Regions from separate parts of the Delftia sp. Cs1-4 genome, predicted to be linked through region 2. Evidence: riboswitches for the same ligand, from Rfam matches in the RefSeq annotation. Region 2 holds a riboswitch; the other holds the start of a gene.
The links. A riboswitch is a leader RNA that binds a small molecule or an ion and turns the genes downstream of it on or off. The one in region 2 is predicted to bind S-adenosylhomocysteine.
Positions count from the first base shown of each region.

Region 1: linked by a shared signal. The riboswitch ahead of ahcY (adenosylhomocysteinase) and the one ahead of metH (methionine synthase) in region 2 are both predicted to bind S-adenosylhomocysteine.

Region 1 covers NC_015563.1:770,766-774,488, forward strand. Annotated here, with positions in the region: gene DELCS14_RS03395 (sensor histidine kinase KdpD) at 1-790, shown strand, start outside; gene DELCS14_RS03400 (response regulator) at 817-1,560, shown strand; S-adenosyl-L-homocysteine riboswitch at 1,568-1,652, shown strand; gene ahcY (adenosylhomocysteinase) at 1,723-3,153, shown strand; gene DELCS14_RS03410 (TlyA family RNA methyltransferase) at 3,311-3,723, shown strand, end outside.
Region 2 covers NC_015563.1:259,189-262,911, reverse strand. Annotated here, with positions in the region: gene metH (methionine synthase) at 1-1,896, opposite strand, end outside; S-adenosyl-L-homocysteine riboswitch at 1,924-2,050, opposite strand; gene DELCS14_RS01140 (FadR/GntR family transcriptional regulator) at 2,328-3,164, shown strand; gene DELCS14_RS01135 (transporter substrate-binding domain-containing protein) at 3,161-3,723, shown strand, end outside.

The DNA.
Region 1 (3,723 bases), 510 kb from region 2:
GCAGCGCCTGCTGGAGGCCTGTGCCAGCCAGGTGGCGCTGGCGCTGGAACGCCAGCACTTTGTGGCCGTGGCCCAGCAGACCCAGATCGCCATGGAGGGCGAGCGCATGCGCAACACCCTGCTGTCGGCCGTCTCGCACGACCTGCGCACCCCGCTGACCACCATCCTGGGCGCGGCCGAGGCCGCGCAGCGCCATGTACCGCCGGGCGGCGCGGCCGACATGCTGGAGCAGGTCCGCATCCAGGCGCAGGCCATGCAGCGCCTGGTGGAGAATCTGCTGGACATGGCGCGCCTGCAGCAAGGCGGCGTGCACCTGCAGCGCGAATGGCTGCCGCTGGACGAAGTGGTGGGCAGCGCGCTGCGCCAGATGCGCGCGCGCCTGGGCCAGCATCCCGTGAGCACCGACGTGCCCGCCAGCCTGCCGCTGCTGCAGATCGATGCTCTGCTCATGGAGCGCGTGCTGGTCAATCTGCTGGACAACGCCGCCAAGTACACGCCGGCCGGCACGCCGCTGGCCATCAGTGCGTGTGTGCAGGATGGCGAACTGCTGCTGTCCGTGCGCGACGGCGGGCCGGGCCTACCATCACACCTGCCGGTGGAGACGCTGTTCGAGCCCTTCACGCGTGGCACGGCCGAGTCCACCGTCTCGGGCATCGGCCTGGGCCTGGCGCTGGTGCGCAGCATTGTCGAGGCGCATGGCGGGCGCATCGAGGCTGCCGCCGCACGGCCCGGCCCGGGCACCATCTTCACGCTGCGCTTTCCCGTGCCCGAGCAGCCTGCGCTGGATTAGAGTCCCGCCATGCACGAAAGCCCCCCATGAGCACGCCCGCCAACCGCATCCTGATGATCGAGGACGACCCCGGCATCCGCCGCTTCGTGCGCCTGGTGCTGGAAGACGAAGGCTGGCTGGTCTTCGAGGCCGACAGCGCGCGCCGCGGCCTGATCGAGGCCGCCAGCCGCCAGCCCGACCTGGTCATCCTCGACCTGGGCCTGCCGGACGCCGATGGCAAGCAGGTCCTGACCGAGCTGCGCGGGTGGTCCTCCGTGCCCGTGCTCGTGCTCTCCGCGCGCGAGCGTGAGGACGAGAAGGTGGCCGCATTGGATGCCGGCGCCGACGACTACCTGGTCAAGCCCTTCGGCGTGCCCGAGCTGCTGGCCCGGCTGCGCGTGATGCTGCGCCGCCGCCAGCAGCTGGGCGCTGCCGGTGGGGCGGGCGGCACCGCCGCGTCCAGCAAGGTGCACTTCGGCCCGGTGCAGGTGGACCTGGCCACGCATGAGGTGCGGCGCGCGGGGCAGCCGGTGCACCTCACGCCCATCGAATTCCGCCTGCTGGCGGCCCTGATCGCCGCCCAGGGCCGTGTGATGACCCACCGCCAGCTGCTGCTGCAGGTCTGGGGCCCCGAGTACCTGGGCCGCGCCCACTACCTGCGCGTGCACATGGCCAATCTGCGCCAGAAGATCGAGGACGAGCCGGCCCAGCCGCGCCACCTGGTGACCGAGCTGCAGGTGGGCTACCGGCTTGTGGGGCTGGGCGGTGAGGCATCCCCGGGATCGGTATAATCAGCGCCTCTCCGAGGAGCGTTGCAGCGGCCCCCACACATCAGGCGTGGTCGCGAGGCTCGGAGTCATACCTGCAACGACGCTCGCCCACGCTTTCTGTGCGGTGAGCTTTTTTTCGTCTCCCGCAGAACGTGGTTTTTCATTCATCTTTTGGAGAAAACCATGAACGCTGCTGTTCGTCCCGTTTCCGCCGACACGGCCATCGCTGACATTTCCCTCGCTGCCTGGGGCCGCAAGGAAATCCTGATCGCCGAAACCGAAATGCCCGGCCTGATGGCCACGCGCGAGGAATTCGCCGCTGCCCAGCCCCTCAAGGGCGCGCGCATCACCGGCTCGCTGCACATGACCATCCAGACGGCCGTGCTGATCGAGACGCTCAAGGCCCTGGGCGCCGAAGTGCGCTGGGCGTCGTGCAACATCTTCTCGACGCAGGACCATGCTGCTGCCGCCATCGCGGAAACCGGCACGCCCGTTTTCGCCATCAAGGGCGAATCGCTGGCCGACTACTGGGACTACACCCACCGCATCTTTGAATTCGGCGCTGCCGGCACCGAAGGCGAAGGCCCCAACATGATCCTGGACGACGGCGGCGACGCCACCATGCTGCTGCACCTGGGCATGCGCGCCGAAAAGGATCTGTCCGTGCTGGACAACCCCGCCTCCGAGGAAGAGAAGATCGCCTTCGCCGCCATCCGCGCCAAGCTGGCCCAGGACCCCACCTGGTACACGCGCAAGAGCGCCCACATCATCGGCGTGACCGAAGAGACCACGACCGGCGTGCACCGCCTCAACGAGATGTCGGCCAAGGGCACGCTGAAGTTCCGCGCCATCAACGTCAATGACTCCGTCACCAAGAGCAAGTTCGACAACCTCTACGGCTGCCGCGAATCGCTGGTGGACGGCATCAAGCGTGCCACCGACGTAATGATCGCCGGCAAGGTTGCCGTGGTGGCCGGCTACGGCGACGTGGGCAAGGGCTGCGCCCAGGCGCTGCGCGCGCTGTCGGCCCAGGTCTGGGTCACCGAGATCGATCCCATCAACGCCCTGCAGGCGGCCATGGAAGGCTACAAGGTCGTGACCATGGAGTGGGCAGCCGACAAGGCCGACATCTTCGTGACCACCACAGGCAACCGCGACATCATCCGCCACGAGCACATGGTGGCCATGAAGAACGAAGCCATCGTCTGCAACATCGGCCACTTCGACAACGAAATCGACGTCGCCTCCATCGAGCAGTACCAGTGGGAAGAAATCAAGCCCCAGGTGGACCACATCACCTTCCCTGACGGCAAGAAGATCATCCTGCTGGCCAAGGGCCGCCTGGTGAACCTGGGTTGCGCCACCGGCCACCCCAGCTTCGTGATGAGCGCCTCGTTCGCCAACCAGACCATCGCCCAGATCGAGCTGTTCACCAAGCCCGATGCCTACGAGGTCGGCAAGGTCTACGTGCTGCCCAAGATCCTGGACGAGAAGGTTGCCCGCCTGCACCTGAAGAAGGTCGGCGCCATGCTGACCGAACTGACGGACGGCCAGGCCGCCTATATCGGCGTGAGCAAGCAGGGCCCCTACAAGCCCGAAACTTATCGCTATTAAGCACCCCCTGAGCGGCTTGCGCCGCTTCCCCCTCTCTACCCGCTTCGCGGGGGAGGGGGACGACGCCCTCGCTGCGGGGCGGCCCTTGCTTGGCGCCCCTGAGTTGGGTCGCGCCGGTTTCGGGCATTAGTCAACTGAGATTTCCTGGAGCGACGCTATGCGCGCAGATGTATTTTTGGTGGAAGCCGGCCATGCGGCCACGCGCTCGCAGGCGCAGCGGCTGATTGCAGGCGGCGTGCAATGGCGCATGACGCCGCTGACGCCTTGGAAGAAGGTTGCCAAGAACGGCGACGAGATTCCTGCGGGTGCCGAGCTGCAGCTGCTGGACGGGGCCGAGGCCCGGTTCATCTCGCGCGGCGGGCTGAAGCTGGAAGGCGCGCTGGCGGCCACCAAGCTGTCGGTGGACGGCCTGCGCTGCCTGGACGTGGGCCAGAGCACGGGCGGTTTCACCGACTGCCTGCTGCAGGCGGGCGCCGCCCAGGTCATCGGCGTGGATGTGGGCCATGGCCAGTTGCACGACCGGCTGCGTTCGGATGTGCGTGTGATCTGCGTCGAGGGTGTCAATGCCCG
Region 2 (3,723 bases):
GTCGATGTACTCGGCGATCTCGGCCAGGTCGAAGTTGCGGAACACGCGCCGGCCCAGGGCACGCGGCGCCACGGGGGCCTGGGAAAAGTCCACGGGCGTGGCGTTGGCGCGGGCCTTTGCCAGAGGCCACAGCGGTGTCTTCTTCTTGTTGGCGTGCTGGGTGCGGACCTTGTCGTAGTCGGCCTGGATCTCGGCCAGGTAGTTGCCCTTGTTCTCGCCCAGCAGGCTCTGGGCCACGCTGACGCTGCGCGAGGCATCGGGCACGTAGACCACGGGGCCTTCGTACTTGGGCGCGATCTTGACGGCGGTGTGCACGCGCGAGCAGGTGGCGCCGCCGATCAGCAGCGGAATCTTCTTGATGCGGAAGTAGTCGTCCTTGTGCATCTCGCCGGCGACGTATTGCATCTCTTCGAGGCTGGGCGTGATCAGGCCCGACAGGCCGATGATGTCCGCGCCCTCGGCCTTGGCCCGGGCCAGGATCTCATGGCAGGGCACCATCACGCCCATGTTGATGACCTCGAAGTTGTTGCACTGCAGGACCACGGTGACGATGTTCTTGCCGATGTCGTGCACATCGCCCTTGACGGTGGCGATGACGATCTTGCCCTTGCTGGACACGTCCAGGCCCGCCGCTTCCTGCTGGCGCTTTTCCTCCTCGATGTAGGGCACGAGGTGGGCCACGGCCTGCTTCATCACGCGCGCCGACTTGACCACCTGGGGCAGGAACATCTTGCCGGCGCCGAACAGGTCGCCCACGATGTTCATGCCGTCCATGAGCGGGCCTTCGATCACGTGCAGCGGGCGGCCGCCGCCCTGCACCACGATCTGCTGGTAGGCCTCTTCGGTGTCGACGACGATGAAGTCCGTGATGCCGTGCACCAGGGCGTGCGACAGGCGCTCGCCCACGGTCTTCGGGTTCTCGGGCGTGCCGCGCCATTCGAGCTTCTTGCTGTCGTCCTTGGCGGCGCCCTTGGCCGCGTCGGCAATCTCCAGCAGGCGTTCGGCAGCGTCAGGGCGGCGGTTGAGCACCACGTCTTCCACGCGCTCGCGCAGCTGGGGCTCCAGGTCGTCATAGACGCCGACCATGCCGGCGTTGACGATGCCCATGTCCATGCCCGCCGAGATGGCGTGGTACAGGAAGACGGTGTGGATGGCCTCGCGCACGGGGTCGTTGCCGCGGAAGCTGAAGCTCACGTTGGAGACACCGCCCGAGACCTTGGCGCCGGGCAGGTTGCGCTTGATCCAGCGCACGGCCTCGATGAAGTCCACGGCGTAGTTGTCGTGCTCCTCGATGCCGGTGGCCACGGCGAAGATGTTGGGGTCGAAGACGATGTCCTCGGGCGGGAAGCCCACCTCGTCCACCAGGATGCGGTAGGCGCGCTCGCAGATCTCGATCTTGCGCTGGTAGGTGTCGGCCTGGCCCTTCTCGTCGAAGGCCATGACCACGGCGGCCGCGCCGTAGCGCCTGATCAGCCGGGCCTGGCGCTTGAATTCATCCAGGCCTTCCTTCATGGAGATGGAGTTGACGATGCCCTTGCCCTGCAGGCAGCGCAGGCCGGCCTCGATGACCTCCCACTTGGAACTGTCCACCATGACCGGCACCTTGGCGATGTCGGGCTCGGAGGCGATGAGGTTCAGAAAGCGCACCATGGCGGCCTTGCTGTCCAGCATGGCCTCGTCCATGTTCACGTCGATCACCTGGGCGCCGTTTTCCACCTGCTGGCGAGCCACGGACAGCGCTTCCTCGTACTGCTCGTTGAGGATCATGCGTGCAAAGGCCTTGGAGCCCGTGACGTTGGTGCGCTCGCCCACGTTGACGAACAGCGTGCCCTCGCCGATGGAGACGGGCTCCAGGCCCGACAGACGCATGGGAGGGGGAGTGAAAGAGGACGACATCAAGCTCACCTGCAAAAACGGCATGGCAACAGGTGAGCGTCGTTGGCACCGTGGGCGCGGTCCGGCCGGGAACCTGCACCTGGCCCAAGCCTGACGCGGCACGCGCTCCGGTGTACGGATGGGCGGGTGCCGCGCTGCAACGCTCCTCGGGCCAAAGCCCGGGATTCTACGGCGGCTGGCGGCGGCCTGCAGTGCGGGTTTTACGCCCGCATTCGGGGCAGGCCTGCACAAAGCCATGCGGCACTGCACCAAAGCGCGGCAGCGCGGGCCGCCGGCAGCGCCTTCGGGGCGGATTGTCGATGCCCCATCGCCCCGGATTCTTTGCAGTGCCTGAGGACAACGCTCCTTTTTTTGCATCTGGCACGCAATTCGCTATCTGCTGGGTACGTGGTCTGACCAGTCAGGCCAAAACCCTCCACCCGCGCCAGCCCATGCAAAGCATTCCGATCTCGATGGCCCAGACGCTGCAGCAGCACATCCTGAGCGGCCACTATCCCGGCGGCAGCCAGCTGCCGCCGCAGCGCGAGCTGGCCCGGCAGCTGGGCATCAGCCGCGCTTCGCTGCGCGAGGCGCTGTCCATGCTGGAGGCCCTGGGCCTGGTCGAGATCCAGCCGGGCAAGGGCGTGCGCATCAACGGCCCGCACAGCGGCCGTGCACGCATGCACCGCGCCTATGCCACCCCGGCGCTGGGCACGCTGTCGCCGCGCCAGCTGATCGAGCTGCGCCTGGTGCTGGAGCCCGGCTGGGCCGCGCTGGCGGCCGTGCGCGCCGACGACAGCGGCCTGCGCCAGCTGCAATGGACCCAGTCCCAGCTGGCCCACGCCCTGGCCCGCAGCGACCTGCTGGCCGCCGCCGACGCCGACCTGCAGTTCCACCTGCTGCTGGCCCAGCTGTCGGGCAACCCGGGCCTGGTGGCCATGGCGCGCCAGCTGGAGCTGGCCATCAGCCACAGCCTGCGCCTGCCCTTTGCCTGGAGCGGCGCCGACGACCAGCCCGTGCGCGAGCACGACGCCATCGTGCAGGCCGTCTGCGCGGGCGATGCGCCGGGTGCCGCGGGCGCCATGCGCGCCCACCTGCTGTCGGCCGCAAGGCGCAGCGGCATCGATCTCGACACACCGGACGACGCGGCGGCGCCCGACGCAACGGCGCCCGACGCAACGGCGCCCGACGCGACGGCGCCCGACGCAACGGCGCCCGATACATCTGCGCCCGACCCTGACCCGCTTTCCTTTCGCCTCACCCCACCTTCCGAAGGAGCTTTTGCATGACTTCCCCCCTGACACCCCGCCGCGCATTCATCCGCACCGCCCTGGCGGCCGCCACCCTGGCCGCTGCCGGCCTGGGCGGCGCAGCCCATGCCGACATGCTGGCCAACATCCAGAAGGCCGGCGTGCTGCGCGTGGCGATTCCGCAGGACTTCCCACCCTTCGGCTCGCTGGGCACCGACCTGAAGCTGCAGGGCTATGACATCGACATGGCCGCCCTGGTCGCCCAGGAGCTGGGCGTGAAGGTGGAGCTGGTGCCCGTGACCAGCACCAACCGCATCCCCTTCCTGACCACGGGCAAGGCCGACATCGTCATCTCCAGCCTGGGCAAGAACGCCGAGCGCGCCAAGGTGATCGACTTCACCCAGGCCTATGCGCCCTTCCCCAAGAGCGTCTACGGCCCCAAGGACGTGAGCATCAAGGCCCCTGCCGACCTGGCCGGCAAGACCGTGGGCGTGACGCGCGGCTCCACCGAGGACCTGGCCCTCACGCAGGTGGCGCCGGCCTCGGCCACCATCAAGCGCTACGAGGACAACAACGCCACCGCGCAAAGCTATCTGAC